DNA from 2 places in the Microbacterium gilvum genome. Region 2 is predicted to be linked to the other one. Evidence: riboswitches for the same ligand, from Rfam matches in the RefSeq annotation. Region 2 holds a riboswitch; the other holds the start of a gene.
What was found. A riboswitch is a leader RNA that binds a small molecule or an ion and turns the genes downstream of it on or off. The one in region 2 is predicted to bind thiamine pyrophosphate.
Positions count from the first base shown of each region.

Region 1: another riboswitch for thiamine pyrophosphate. It lies ahead of ABD998_RS15830 (ECF transporter S component); the one in region 2 lies ahead of thiC (phosphomethylpyrimidine synthase ThiC).

Region 1 is NZ_BAABKO010000006.1:179,933-187,409, forward strand. It holds gene ABD998_RS15820 (bifunctional proline dehydrogenase/L-glutamate gamma-semialdehyde dehydrogenase) at 1-1,943, shown strand, start outside; gene ABD998_RS15825 (D-alanyl-D-alanine carboxypeptidase family protein) at 1,946-3,535, opposite strand; TPP riboswitch at 3,604-3,712, shown strand; gene ABD998_RS15830 (ECF transporter S component) at 3,706-4,341, shown strand; gene ABD998_RS15835 (ABC transporter ATP-binding protein) at 4,338-5,810, shown strand; gene ABD998_RS15840 (energy-coupling factor transporter transmembrane component T family protein) at 5,807-6,592, shown strand; gene ABD998_RS15845 (ExeM/NucH family extracellular endonuclease) at 6,745-7,477, shown strand, end outside.
Region 2 is NZ_BAABKO010000002.1:480,276-487,752, forward strand. It holds gene ABD998_RS08065 (sugar phosphate isomerase/epimerase family protein) at 1-693, shown strand, start outside; gene ABD998_RS08070 (NUDIX hydrolase) at 743-1,300, opposite strand; gene ABD998_RS08075 (Rossmann-like and DUF2520 domain-containing protein) at 1,487-2,236, shown strand; gene panC (pantoate--beta-alanine ligase) at 2,233-3,084, shown strand; gene panD (aspartate 1-decarboxylase) at 3,084-3,473, shown strand; gene panB (3-methyl-2-oxobutanoate hydroxymethyltransferase) at 3,470-4,342, shown strand; TPP riboswitch at 4,392-4,499, shown strand; gene thiC (phosphomethylpyrimidine synthase ThiC) at 4,498-6,228, shown strand; gene thiO (glycine oxidase ThiO) at 6,233-7,477, shown strand, end outside.

The sequences.
Region 1 (7,477 bases), on a different contig from region 2:
CCATCCGGAACCGCATGGAGCGCTCGACGCTCGGGCTCGACGCGCTCGCCCGGCACGCCGTCGGCTCCGTCGCGCAGGTCGACGCGCTCGTCGCCGAGACGACCTCCGCCGGCGAGGGATGGCGCGCGCTCGGCGCCGAGGCGCGCGCGGCCATCCTGCACCGTGCGGGCGAGGTGCTCGAGGCGCGCCGAGCCGACCTGCTCGAGGTGATGGGAGCCGAGTGCGGCAAGGTGATCGAGCAGGGCGACCCCGAGGTGTCGGAGGCGATCGACTTCGCGCACTACTACGCCGAGAGCGCCCTCGCGCTCCGCGACGTCGACGGCGCCGTGTTCGCCCCCGTGCGCCTGACGGTCGTGACCCCGCCGTGGAACTTCCCCGTCGCCATCCCCGCCGGCTCGTCGCTCGCCGCGCTCGCGGCCGGCTCTCCCGTCGTCCTGAAGCCCGCCCCGCAGGCTCAGCGCTGCGGGGCGGTGCTCGCCGAGGCGCTCTGGGAGGCCGGTGTGCCGCGCGACGTGCTGCGGCTCGCGATCGCCGAGGAGGGCGAGGTCGGTCGCCGACTCGTCGCCCACCCCGCCGTCGAGCGGGTCGTCCTCACGGGTGCCTACGAGACGGCGGAGCTCTTCCGCTCGTTCCGTGCCGACCTGCCGCTGCTCGCCGAGACGAGCGGCAAGAACGCGATCATCGTCACGCCGTCGGCCGACCTCGATCTGGCGGCGAAGGACGTCGCGTCCTCGGCCTTCGGGCACGCGGGGCAGAAGTGCTCCGCCGCCTCGCTCGTCGTGCTCGTGGGGTCCGCGGCGCGCAGCGAGCGCTTCCGCCGCCAACTGGTCGACGCCGTCGACGGCTACGAGGTGGGCATGCCGTGGGATGCGGCCTCGCGCATCGGGCCGCTCATCGCTCCGGCCGAGGGCGGGCTGGAGCGCGCGCTCACGCGCCTCGAGCCCGGCCAGCGCTGGGTGCGCGAGCCGCGCATGCTCGACCGCGACGGCGCGCTGTGGAGCCCCGGCATCCGCGACGGCGTGCAGCCGGGCAGCGAGTTCCACCTCACGGAGTACTTCGGCCCTGTGCTCGGCATCATGGCGGCCGCGACGCTCGACGAGGCGATCGACATCGTCCGCGCCGTCGACTACGGGCTCACGTCCGGGCTCCACGCGCTCGACGAAGACGAGATCGCGCGGTGGCTCGAGCGCATCGACGTGGGCAACGCCTACGTGAACCGCGGCACGACGGGCGCCATCGTGCAGCGGCAGCCGTTCGGCGGCTGGAAGAGGTCGGCGGTCGGCGCCGGCACGAAGGCGGGCGGTCCGAGCTACCTCTACGGGTTCGGCACCTGGGCGGATGCTCCTGTGTCCGAAGCGGCGGCCTCCGACGCGGCGTCCGCCCGCGCCGTCGCGGTCGTCGGCGGCGACGCGTGGCTCGCCCGGGCGCTCGCGACCGACATCCGGGCGATGGGCGAGGAGTTCGGCATCGCGCGCGACGTGCAGGGCCTCCGCCTGGAGCAGAACGTGCTGCGGTACGCGCCGTGCCCCGTGACGGTGCGGTTCGACGGCCGGCCTGAGGCAGAGCTCGTGCGCGTCGTCGCCGCGGGCCTCCGCGCGGGCGCTCCGGTCGTCGTCAGCGCGGCGGCGACCCTGTCGGGGTCCGTCGGCGGATGGCTGCGCGACGCAGGTGTTCCCGTGCACGTCGACGACGCCGACGCATGGACCGCCCGGTGCGCGGCGCTTGCCGCGACGGGAGGGCGCATCCGGCTGGTGGGCGGCTCGGTCGGCGAGGTCGTCGCGGCCACCGGCGGATCGCCCGCCGTCGCCGTGTACGACGGCCCCGTGACGTCGGCCGGCCGCGTCGAGCTGCTGCCGTTCGTGCGGGAGCAGGCGGTGTCGATCACGGCCCACCGGTTCGGGAACGAGCGCCGCTATCCCGTCCCGGGTCTCGCCGGCGCCTGACCTCAGTCGAGGCCGAGCAGCGCGAGGGGGTGGGTGAGGCGCCAGAGGAACGACGGCGCGGGGACGGCCTCCGACAGCTGCAGCGGGACGCTCGCGGAGTCCATGCCGCCCGTCACGAGCAGCGTCCCGACCTCGTCGCCCGCGTCGTCTCCGATCGCGACCTCGTAGTCGGCCTCGGTCGCGGGGGCCACGCCCTGCCAGGAGATGACGTCGGCGTCGGAGGACGTCACGACCGTGCTCTGCGCGCCCCATTCCGTCGTGATGCGCGCGACGGCAGCGCCCGCCTCGACGGCGGTCACCTGCTGCATGCCCTCCTCGAGCTGGTCGAGCAGGGTGCGGCTGACGATCTCGCGGCTGTCCTCGTCGGGCTGGCCGAGCACGGCCGAGTACAGCGTGACGGTGGTCTGCCCGATCGTGACGTCCTTCGCGGCGAGCAGATTGAAGTACTCCGTGCCCGTCGACCACAGCGAGCCGGTCTTGAGCCCGATGATGCCCTCGTCGCCGATGAGCGGGTTCGAGTTCTCGACGAGCCCCGCCCCCGGCAGCGTCACGGAGTCCTGCGCCATGATCTCGGCGAGCACGGGGTCCTGCTCCGCCCTCTCGGCGAGGGCGATGAGCGCGCGGGCCGACGCGAGGTTGCCCGGGTCGATGCCGCTCGGGTCGGTCACGGTGATGCCGTCGAGGCCGTTGTCGGCCAGCCAGGTGGTCGCGTCGGCGAGCCACGCCTCCTGCGTTCCCCAGATCTCCTCGACGAGGCGGTCGACGTAGTTGTTCGCGGAGCCGAGCATGACGCCCTGCAGCATCTGGTAGAGCGTGAGCGTGCCGTCGACGGGGACGTCGACGGCCGACTCGTCGGCGTACAGATACGCCCAGTACTCGTCGCTGTCGGCCTGCGTGAACGCGAAGGTCGCGCCGTCGTCGCCGACCGCGAGCCCCTGGTCCTCGATGATCATGAGCGCCGTGACGACCTTCGTGATGCTCGCCATCGGCAGCGACTCGTCGTCCGACGAGATGGCGCCGCCCGGCCCGCCCTGCGCCGCGAGAGCCGACGTGCCGTCCTCGGGCCACGCGACGGGGAACTCCTCGCCGATCGGCGTCTCGACCGCGAGGGCCGACACGCTCGGCTCGACGCTCGACAGCGGCCACAGCGCGCACGCGGCGACGTAGCCGACGGCGAGCACGCCGAGGGCGGCGACGGGGCCGATCCATCCGCGCCGCCGCGGCGGAAGGGGCAGGATGGCGGCCCCACGCGGCCGTGCCGCGGCGGGCGGGCCTGCGGGCGGTGCGTCCGCGACGGCATCCGCATCGACCCACGAGAGCGCGGCGGTCGACGGGAGGAGCGGCGTCGGTCCGGTCGGTGCGGGTGCGGGTGCGGGCTCTTCGGCGGCTGCGACCTGCGCCGCCTCATCCGGCGCTGTCACGTCCGGCGCTGTCTGCTCCGGCACCGCCTCGTCTGGCGCGGCGTCGGCGGCCGTGTCCGCGGCGACCGGCGCATCCGCTGCGGGCGTCCCGTCGGCGACCGCGCGATGCTCCCGGCGCGACCGACGCGAGGTCGCGCCGGCCTCGGGTGCCGGGATGTCGTCGATTGCCACCCGCCTACGGTACCCCGTCGCACCTCGGAGCCAGCGGCGCGGGGCCCCGCGGAGGAGTAGAATCAGCCGCACATCACACGGGAGTCCGCCGAGCCGGGCTGAGAGGACGCGAGCCGCGCGTCGACCGTCGAACCTGATCCGGGTCATGCCGGCGCAGGAAGGAGAACAGAATGTCCACGTCCGTGTCCGGAACCAGGACCCCCCGCCGCTACACGTGGCGCGTGGTCGACATCGTCGTCGCGAGCGTCATCGGCGTCGCGGCGGGCGTCGTCTTCTGGCTGTGGGGCCAGGCCTGGCCCGCCCTCGACAGCCTCCTCTCGTTCACGCCCGGCCTGTCGGGGCTGCTCGCGGGCGGATGGCTGTTCGCCGGCGTGCTGGGCGGCCTCGTCGTCCGCAAGCCGGGGGCGGCCCTCTACACCGAGATCGTCGCGGCCGTCGTGTCGATGCTCATCGGCACGCAGTGGGGCTTCACGACCTTCATCTGGGGCGTCGTGCAGGGCCTCGGCGCCGAACTGGGCTTCGCGCTGCTCGCCTACGCCAACTGGCGCCTCCTCGGTGCGCTGCTGTCCGGTGCGCTCGCGGGCGTCGCGGTGGCGGTGCTCGACACGAACTTCTCGAGCGTCGCGGCGCTCGCCGTGGAGGTGCGCCTCGTCTACGCGGCGTCCGCCGTCGTCTCGGGCATCGTGCTCGCGGGGCTGGTGTCGCTCGTCATCACGCGCGCGCTCGCCGCGACGGGGGCCCTCGACCGCTTCGCGTCCGGCCGCGAGCTGCGTGCGCGTCGAGCGGGAGGCGCCAGCGCCGCGTGACCGCGCGGATCGAGGCCCGCGGCTGGGGATGGCGGCACGCCGGCCGCAGCGGGTGGGCGGTGTCGGACGTCGACATCGTCGTCGAGCCGGGGGAGCGGGTGCTGCTGCTCGGCGCCAGCGGCTCCGGCAAGTCGACGCTGCTGCGCGGCCTCGCGGGGGTGCTGGGCGACGAGGAGGACGGCGACGCCGCGGGCGAGCTGCTCGTCGACGGCCGCCCCGCGGCGCAGGCGCGCGGCGCCGCGGGTCTCGTCCTCCAGGACCCGGACGCCCAGGTCGTGCTCGCGCGCGTGGGCGACGACGTCGCGTTCGCGTGCGAGAACCTCGGCGTGCCGCGCGACGAGATCTGGCGCCGCGTCCCGCAGGCGCTCGACGCCGTCGGCCTCCGCCTCCCGCTCGACCATCCGACCACCGCTCTCTCGGGCGGACAGAAGCAGCGCCTCGCCCTCGCCGGCCTCCTCGCCATGCGGCCGGGCCTGCTGCTCCTCGACGAGCCGACCGCGAACCTCGATCCCGAGGGCGCGGTCGATGTGCGGGACGCCGTCGTGGCGGCCGCGGAGGCGACCGGCTCGACGCTCGTCGTCGTGGAGCACCGCGTCGCGCTGTGGGCCGAGCATGTCGACCGCGTCGTCGTGCTCGGCGCGGGCGGCGGCGTGATCGCCGATGGCGCGCCCGGTGCCGTCTTCGACGCCCACGGCTCCGTGCTCACGGCGGCCGGCGTCTGGGTGCCGGGCGTCGTCCCGGAGATCCCGCGGACGCCGCCGCGACGCTCCGGCGTCGAGCTGCTGCGGGCCGAGCGGCTCGCCGTCGGGCGCCGGCCGCTCGGAGCGCGGCAGGCGCGGACCGTGGCCGACGGCATCGACCTCGCCGTGGCCTCGGGGACGGCGACGGCCGTGCTCGGCCCCAACGGCGCGGGCAAGTCGACGCTGGCCGCGACGCTCGCCGGCCTGCTCGCGCCCGCCGGCGGCGCTCTGACCGCCTCCGCCGAGCTCGCGGCGGGCGCACGGGGGGAGCCGGTGCGGTGGACGTCGCGCCAGCTGCTCACCCGCATAGGCATGCTGTTCCAGTCCCCGGAGCACCAGCTGCTCGCCTCGTCCGTGCGCGACGAGCTCGAGGTCGGCCCGCGGGCCCTGCGGTCCGACCCTGCGACGACCGCGCGGACGGTCGACGACCTCCTCGCCCGGCTGCGACTCACCGCGCTCGCCGACGAGAACCCGTTCACCCTCTCGGGCGGCGAGAAGCGGCGGCTCACCGTCGCCGCGTCGCTCGTGACGCGTCCGCGCCTCCTCGTGCTCGACGAGCCCACCTACGGGCAGGACGCGCGCACATGGCGCGAGCTCGCCATCCTGCTCGACGACGTGCGCGCCGACGGGACCGCGCTCGTCGTGGTGACGCACGACCGCCCGCTCGTCGACGCCCTCGCCGACGACGTCGTCGTGCTCGGCCCCGCCGTCGCGGGGGCCGCCGCATGAGCGTCGTCACGATCGACGCGCGGCGGTCTCCGCTCGGGAGCGTGAACGCCGTCGCGAAGCTCGCCGCCGCCCTCGTGATCGGCGTGGTGCTGCTGCTGTCGATCGACCCCGTCTCGGCGGGCGTCTCGCTGCTCCTCACGCTGCTCGTGCTGCCGTTCGCGCGGCTCTCGGCCCGCGATCTGTGGGCGCGGCTGTGGCCCATCGGCGCGTCGGCGCTCATCGCGTGCCTCGCGACGACCCTGTACGGCCGCCAGAGCGGCACGACGTATCTCGAATGGGGACTGCTCCGTGTGAGCGACGGCTCCCTCTCGCTCGCCATCGCCATCCTGCTGCGCGTGCTCGCGATCGCGGTGCCGTCGGTCGTCCTCTTCGCCACGACCGACCCGACAGACCTCGCCGACGCGCTCGCCCAGATCCTGCGCCTCCCCGCACGATTCGTGCTGGGCGCGCTCGCGGGGCTGCGGCTCGTCGGCCTGCTCGTCGACGACTGGCGGGAGCTCGGGATGGCGCGCCGCGCGCGAGGCGTCGCCGACTCGGGGCGGCTCCGGCGCCTCGCGGGGCAGACCTTCGCCCTCTTCGTGCTGGCCATCCGCCGCGGCACGAAGCTCGCGACCGCCATGGAGGCCCGCGGGTTCGGCGCGCCCGTGCGCCGCACCTGGGCGCGCCCCTCGCGGCTCCGTCCACGCGACGGGGTCGTCGTCGTGCTCGCCACGGCGATCGCCGGCGCCGCGATGACGGCGGCCGTCGCGGCGGGCACCTGGACCTTCGTGCTCGCGCTCTGACAGCCGGTTCTCGCCGCCAGTTCACTGACCCGTTCACCTGCCGGACACGGATCGGAAACGGCCCGTGCAAACGACATCCGTAGCGTCTCCCCGCATCCGCGCGTGTCACCCTGCCCGCGCGATCGTCACCCCACCAGGAGACCGATACCGTCATGTCATCACGCAAGCGCACCACGAGCGTGGTCGCCGTCCTCGTCGGGACGGCGGTGACGGGAGCGCTCTTGGCGCCCGTCGCCGCCGCCGCCGCCGAGCCCGCCGACGTGCTCATCAACGAGGCCTATCTCAAGGGCGGCAGCGCGAACGCGCCCTACACGCACAAGTTCATCGAGCTCTACAACGCCGGAGGAACGGCGCAGAGCCTCGACGGATGGTCGCTGCAGTACCGCAGCGCGTCCGGCACGGGAGCCCCCAACGGCACCCTCGCCCTGTCGGGGTCGATCGCCGCGGGCGACCACTACCTCGTCGCCCTCGGAAGCAACGGCTCCAACGGCGCCGCGCTGCCCGAGGCCGACCTCTCCAGCACGAGCATCAACCCCTCCGGCACGACGGGGACGATCTTCCTCGCCGACACGTCGAGCCCGGTGACGCTCGCGACCGGCTCGATCGTCGGCGTCGAGCACGTCGTCGACCTGCTCGGCTACGGCGCGTCGAACACCTTCGAGGGCACGGCAGCGGCCGTCGACGGAGCGAACTCCGTGCCGAACTCCCTCGTGCGCACGGACTTCGTCGACACCGACGTCAACTCCGCCGACTTCGCCAACGCGACCACGGTCACGCCCGAGTCGTCGACGGCCTCCCCCGAGCCGGAGCCCACGGGCACGGCGACGCCCACACCCACGCCCACGCCCACGGCGGCCCCGGAGGCCGTCGAGATCTCGGCCATCC
Region 2 (7,477 bases):
CGGCTCGTCACGATGTCGGGCCTGCCGGGCTCGGACGCGACGGCGAAGTACCCGAACTGGATCGTGAACGCCTGGAACTCGGCGCACCTCGACGTGCTCGACTACCAATGGGGCGTTGCGGCCGACTTCTGGCGCGAGACCGACCGCCTCGCCGCCGACCACGGCGTGAAGGTCGCCCTCGAGCTGCACCCGCAGAACGTCGTCTTCAACACGCGCGACGTCCGCCGCCTCATCGAGCTCACGCGCGCGACCCACGTGGGCGTCGAGCTCGACGCGTCGCACCTCTTCTGGCAGCAGATGGATCCCGTGGCCGTCGTGCGCGAGCTCGGCGACCTCGTCTTCCACGCCGCCGCCAAGGATGTGCGCGTGAACCCCGAGACGGCCAAGCTGCACGGCGTGCTCGACAACGGGTTCCGCCGCCTCGACCCCTCCGAGCCGCGCACGAGCCTGGGCGGCGACGAGTGGGTGAACGAGTGGCCGAAGGCGGCAGCGTGGGACTTCGTCGCGCTCGGGAGGGGCCACGACACCGCGTACTGGACCGAGTTCCTCCGGGCGCTGCACGAGGTCGACCCCGACATGCGCGTCAACATCGAGCACGAGGACGTCGAGCTCGGGCGCATCGAGGGGCTGGAGGTCGCCGCGCACGTGCTGCTCGACGCCGACCGCGCCCTGCAGGAGTCGCTCGCGGCCTGACACGCGCTCCGGCCCCGGATGGCGGGGTCGTCGTCGACGGGCGGCGGCGTCAGCCCCGGGGCCGGTACGCCGCGCGCACGCGCGCGAGCCGCTCCTCGAACGCGCGGGGAAGCGGCGACGGGAGCGCATCGAGTCGCCACCAGCGCAGGTCGTCGGACTCGTCGCTGATCCGCAGCTCCGCACCCTCGCGGGAGATCGTCCCGGCCAGGCCCACGTCGAGGTGCGAGGCGCAGCGGCCGAAGCGGGCGCTCAGCGCGTGGTGGTCGAGATCGACCACCCTCAGGTCGTCGACGAGGTCGTCCCCGATTCCGGTCTCCTCGGCGAGCTCCCGCAGGGCGGCGCCGGCGATCGACGCGTCACCCGCCTCGAGGTGGCCGCCCGGCTGCACCCAGAAGCGTCCCTTGCCGTGCAGGCAGAGCAGGATGTGCGAGGCGTCGCGGTCGAAGAGGAAGAGGCTCGCGGTCAGGTGGCTCGGGGGGCCGCCGCGTTCGAGGGCGGCCCGGCCGTGCTCGGCGAGCGCCGCGACGAAGTCGGCGTGATCGGGGGACGACGCGCCCGCCGTCGCGACGGCGTCATGAGCGGAGGCGAGGAGGGCATCGGCAGTCACCCTCCGAGGGTCTCACGTCACCCGCGTCGACAGGTGATGACGAAATCAGAATGATCAATTCGGTTCGTCGAACTCGGATGAAACGCACAATCAGGCGCCCCCGATGGCGTGCACATTGGCACCTGATTTTGCCGACGATGTCCGGAAGGCGGATACTCATGACGCGCTCGACCGCGCACCCCCGCCATGAGCACCCTCCGCGCCCCCGCCCATCCCCCCGCGTCCGTCGCCGTCGTCGGCCGCGGACGCCTCGGTGTCGTCCTCGCGCGCGCGCTCCGCGAAGCGGGGATCGAGGTGCTCGGCCCGACCGGGCGCGGCGAGCCGGTCGGCGACGCGGACGTCGTGCTGCTGTGCGTTCCGGACAGCGCGATCGCCTCCGCCGCCCGGAACCTGAGCGGGCACCGCGGTCTCATCGGCCACACCTCGGGAGCGACGCCGCTCGACGACGTCGACCTCGGCGTGCATCCGCTGCAGACCTTCACGGGCTCCGAGGAGCCCTCGGTGTTCCACGGCATCGCCTGCGCTGTCGCCGGCCGCGACGACGACGCCCTCGCCGTCGCCGCGCGCATCGCGGAGCTCCTCGGGGCGCGACCCGTCGCGATCGACGACGCACGGCGCGCCGGGTACCACGCGGCAGCGTCCATCGCCTCGAACTTCCTCGTCACGCTGCAGGACACGGCCGAGCGCGTCGCCGTCTCCTCCGGGATCGACGCCCCCACGGCGCGCGCGATGCTCGCCCCGCTCGTCCGGCAGACGATCGAGAACTGGGCGGCGCTCGGCCCCGCCGCGGCGCTCACGGGCCCCGTCGCGCGGGGCGACTCCGATACCGTCGCACGTCAGCGCCAGGCCGTGGCCGAGGTCCCCGAGCTGCTGCCGCTCTTCGACGAGCTGTGCGCGCGCACAGCCGATCTGTCCCAGAGGAAGGACGTCGCATGATCATCCTGCGCACGATTGCGGAGGTGAGGGATGCCGTCGCCCGCGCCAGGGAGGACGGCCGCAGCATCGGCCTCGTGCCCACGATGGGGGCATTCCATGAAGGGCATCTGTCGCTCATGCGCCGTGCGCGCGCGGTCGACGGCTTCGTCGTCGTCTCGCTCTTCGTCAACCCGACGCAGTTCGGCGCGAACGAGGACCTCGGCGCGTACCCCCGCGACGAGGCCCGAGACGCCGCGCTCGCGGAGGCCGAGGGCGTCGACGTGCTCTTCGCACCGCCCGTCGCGGAGGTGTATCCCGACGGCTTCGCCACGACCATCCATGTGGAGGGCATCACCGATGTGCTGTGCGGCGCCTCACGCGGGCCGCACCACTTCGACGGCGTCGCGACCGTCGTCGCGAAGCTCTTCGGCATCGTCGCACCCGACACGGCGTACTTCGGGCAGAAGGACGCCCAGCAGGTGCTCGTGGTGCGGCGCCTCGTGCGCGACCTCGACATCCCCGTGCGCATCGAGGCGTGCCCCATCGTGCGGGAGGACGACGGGCTCGCCCTCAGCTCGCGGAACGTCTACCTCGACGCCGAGTCGCGCGCGCGGGCCACGGCGCTGAGCCGCGCGCTCGCAGCGGCGGACGACGCCGCACGACGCGGCGAGCGGGATGCAGGCGCGCTCATCGCGACGGCCCTCGCCGTGCTCGGCGACGCGGGGATCGTGCCCGAGTACCTCGAGCTGCGCGATGCCGTCGACCTGCGCCCGCTCGACGCCCTCGAGGGCGACGCGCTGCTCGCCGTCGCCGCCCGGGTCGGCGCCGCGCGCCTCATCGACAACCGCATCCTGAGGGGAGGCGCATGATGCGCCGCACCATGCTGAAGTCCAAGATCCACCGCGCCACCATCACGGCCAGCGATCTGCACTACGTCGGCTCCATCACGGTCGACCCCGACCTGCTCGAAGCGGCCGACATCCTCGAGCACGAGCAGGTGCACGTCGTCGACGTCGACAACGGCGCCCGCTTCGAGACCTACACGATCGCGGGGGAGCGCGGCTCCGGTGTCATGCAGGTCAACGGCGCCGCCGCGCGGCTCGTCCACACGGGTGACACGATCATCGTCATCTCGTACGGCGAGTACGACGAGGCCGACCTCGAGGTCTACGAGCCCGTCGTCGTCCACGTCGACCGCGGCAACGGCATCATCGCCGTGGACGACGCCGTCGCGCGTCTGCTCACGGAGGCGGTGTGAGCGCGCGCCCCGATCAGGCGCGCCGCCGCACGGGCATCGGCGACCTCACGGCGAAGAAGGCCGACGGCGAGCCGATCGTCATGGTCACGGCCTACGACCATCCGAGCGCCCAGGTCGCAGACGCCGCAGGCGTCGACGTCGTGCTCGTGGGCGACTCCGCGGCGATGACGGTGCTCGGCTACGACAGCACGGTGCCCGTGACGGTCGACGAGATGATCATGCTCGCGCGTGCCGTCCGCCGGGGGCTCGACGGGCCGCTGCTGGTCGTCGACCTGCCGTTCGGGTCGTACGAGGGCTCCGACGAGGCGGCCGTGGCGACGGCGTTGCGGTTCGTGAAGGAGACCGGATGCGACGCCGTCAAGATAGAGCGCGGCGGCAGCTCGGTCGACAGGGCGCGCGCCATCGTGCGTGCGGGCGTCCCCGTCATGGGCCACGTCGGGCTGACCCCGCAGACGGCCACGGCGCTCGGCGGCTACCGTGCCCAGGGACGCACGGCGGAGGAGGCGCTGGCCGTGTGCGAGAGCGCGCTCGCGCTGCAGGAGGCCGGCTGCTTCTCGATCGTCTTCGAGGCGATCCCGAGCGACGTCGCCGCGGCGATCATGCCGCGCGTGCACGTGCCGGTCATCGGCATCGGCGCAGGGCCCGCGGTCGACGGGCAGGTGCTCGTCTTCCATGATCTTCTCGGAATATATGGAGGGCGCGCCGCCCGCTTCGTCAAGCGCTACGACGATCTCCGAGAGCGGATGATCGCGGGCGTCGCCGCCTACGCGGACGATGTCCGGTCGTCCGGATACCCCGCACCTGAGCACGGCTACTCAATTCCCGAGGCGGAATATGCGCGGTTGCGCACCCTCCTCGACGCCCTCTGATCCGCTTCCGGCGTCCGACTTGCGCCCGATCGCGCCCCTGCTACTCTGATCCGGTCCACACGGGAGTCCCAGCAGGGGCTGAGAACGGGCTGACGCTGCCCGCGACCGTCGAACCTGTACGGGTCATGCCGGCGTAGGAAGTAGGAGCAGCTCTTTTGCGCACCCTGGAAGCGACGCACTCGCTCGCGTATCTGCACGACGACGAGCACGGGATCCGGGTGCCAGTCACCCGCATCGCCCTCGGGCCGTCCCCGAACGGCCAGGTCAACGCACCGTTCACGGCCTACCGGACGCAGGGACCCGGGGGCGACCCGGTCCGCGGCATCCCGCGCCTGCGCGAGCGGTGGATCGCGCGGCGTGGCGACACCGAGACGTACGACGGACGCCCTCGCGATCTGCAGGACGACGGCCGATCGGCCGCGCGCAGGGGATCGGCGTCCGAGGAATGGCGAGGCGACGCGCACCGGCCCCGTCGCGCACTCCCCGGGCGCACCGTGACCCAGATGCACTACGCGCGCCGCGGGATCGTCACCGACGAGATGCGCTTCGTCGCCCTGCGGGAGGGATGCGACGTCGAGCTCGTGCGCTCGGAGCTCGCGGCGGGGCGCGCGATCATCCCGCTCAACGTCAACCATCCCGAGGCCGAGCCGATGATCATCGGCCGTGCGTTCCTCGTGAAGATCAACGCCAACATCGGCAACTCCGCGGTCACGAGCTCGATCGCGGAGGAGGTCGAGAAGCTCTCCTGGGCGACGACGTGGGGCGCCGACACCGTCATGGACCTGTCGACGGGCGACGACATCCACACGACGCGCGAGTGGATCATCCGCAACGCTCCCGTCCCCATCGGCACCGTGCCGATCTACCAGGCGCTCGAGAAGGTCGACGGGCAGGCGCACCGGCTCACCTGGGAGGTCTTCCGCGACACCGTGATCGAGCAGTGCGAACAGGGCGTCGACTACATGACGATCCACGCCGGCGTCCTGCTGCGCTACGTGCCGCTCACGGCCGATCGCGTCACGGGCATCGTCTCGCGCGGCGGCTCGATCATGGCCGGGTGGTGTCTCGCACACCACGAGGAGAACTTCCTCTACACGCACTTCGACGAGCTGTGCGAGATCTTCGCCCGCTACGACGTCGCGTTCTCCCTGGGCGACGGGCTGCGGCCCGGCTCGACCGCCGACGCCAACGACGCAGCGCAGTTCGCAGAGCTCGACACGCTCGCCGAGCTCACGCACCGCGCGTGGGAGCACGATGTGCAGGTGATGGTGGAGGGCCCGGGCCACGTGCCGCTGCACCTCGTACGCGAGAACGTGGAGCGGCAGCAGGAGCTCTGCTCCGGCGCGCCGTTCTACACGCTCGGCCCTCTCGTGACCGACGTCGCCCCCGGATACGACCACATCACGTCGGCCATCGGAGCGACCGAGATCGCGCGGTGGGGGACGGCGATGCTCTGCTACGTCACGCCCAAGGAGCACCTCGGCCTGCCCGACCGCAACGACGTGAAGACGGGCGTCATCACCTACAAGATCGCCGCACACGCCGCCGACCTCGCGAAGGGCCACCCGGGCGCGCACGAGCGCGACGACGCGCTCTCGAAGGCGCGATTCGAGTTCCGCTGGCGCGATCAGTTCGCGCTGTCGCTCGACCCCGACACGGCGGAGGAGTTCCACGACGAGACGCTCCCCGCGGAGCCCGCGAAGACCGCGCACTTCTGCTCCATGTGCGGTCCGAAGTTCTGCTCCATGCGCATCTCGCAGGACATCCGCGATCGCTTCGGAGGAGCGGAGGAGCAGCAGGCGATCGCCGCGATGCGCCGCAAGTCTCAGGAGTTCGCGGCGGCCGGGTCGACGGTGTACCTCGCCGAGCCCCGTGTGCGCGGCTGACTCCGTGTGCGCGGCTGATTCCCGGGCTGGCGCCTGGGGGGAGGACGCGAGGGCGGACGATGCCGGCTCGGTCGTCGACGTGATCGTCGTCGGCGCGGGCGTCGTCGGCACCGCCATCGCGACGGAGTGCGTCCGCTCCGGGCGCTCCGTGCGGCTCGTCGACCCGGATCCGGGCACCGGCGCGACGTATGCCGCTGCCGGCATGCTGAGCCCCGTGGGCGAGTTCGAGCCGAGCGAGCCGGCCACCCTGCCGTTGCTGATCGAGGCCGCCCGGCGGTATCCCGCCTTCGTCGACGCGCAGCCCGGCGGGGCCGCGGCGTGCGGGTACGAGCGGCACGCGACGCTGCTCGTCGGGGTCGATGCCGCCGACCGCGCACGCCTGTCGGCGCTGCTCGCGTCGCCGGCGGCCGCGCCTTTGCGCGCCGAGCGGATGGCCGTGCACGCGGCCCGTCGGGTCGAACCCCTGCTGGCACCCGGCATCGCGTGCGCCTACACGGCACCCGACGACCATCGCGTCGATCCGCGCGCGTTCACGTCCGCGCTGCGCGCAGCGCTGCCGGCGGGCACGGTCATCCGGCGCGCGGTGCGGGCGCTGCGCCGCGGCCGCACGGGCGCCGCCTGCGGAGTCGTGCTCGACGACGGCACCGCCCTCGAGGCCGCCGAGGTGGTGCTGGCGACGGGGCTCGACATGACGGGTCTCCTCCCATCCGGCATCGTCCCGTCCGGCACCATCCGACCGGTGCACGGCGACATCCTGCGTCTGCGGGCGGCGGGGCGCGGGGCCGTGGCGCAGACCATCCGCGCGTCTGTGCGCGGCCGGTCGGTCTACCTCGTGCCGCGAGCAGATGGCGGTCTCGTGGTGGGGGCGACACAGCGCGAAGACGGCGACGACGACGTGTCGGCGGGAGGGGTCCTCTCCCTGCTGCGCGACGCGGCGGAGGTCGTCCCCGCGATCGAGGACCACCGCTTCGTCGAGGCGGTCGCCCGTGCGAGGCCGGCGACCCCCGATCATCTGCCGCTGGTCGGGCGGATCGACGACGGCCTCGTCGTCGCGTCGGGCACCTACCGGAACGGCGTGCTGCTCGCCCCGCTCATCGCGGCGCTCGTCCGGGATGAGCTCGACGGCGCGCGTGCGCACCCCTTCGCAGCGCTGCTCGACCCAGGCCGCTTCGCCCGAGGCCGCTTCGCCCGAGGCAGCTTCTCCCCCGCGCGCGTCAGCCGTGAGCGCCGCGCCTCCGTCCCCCTCCCG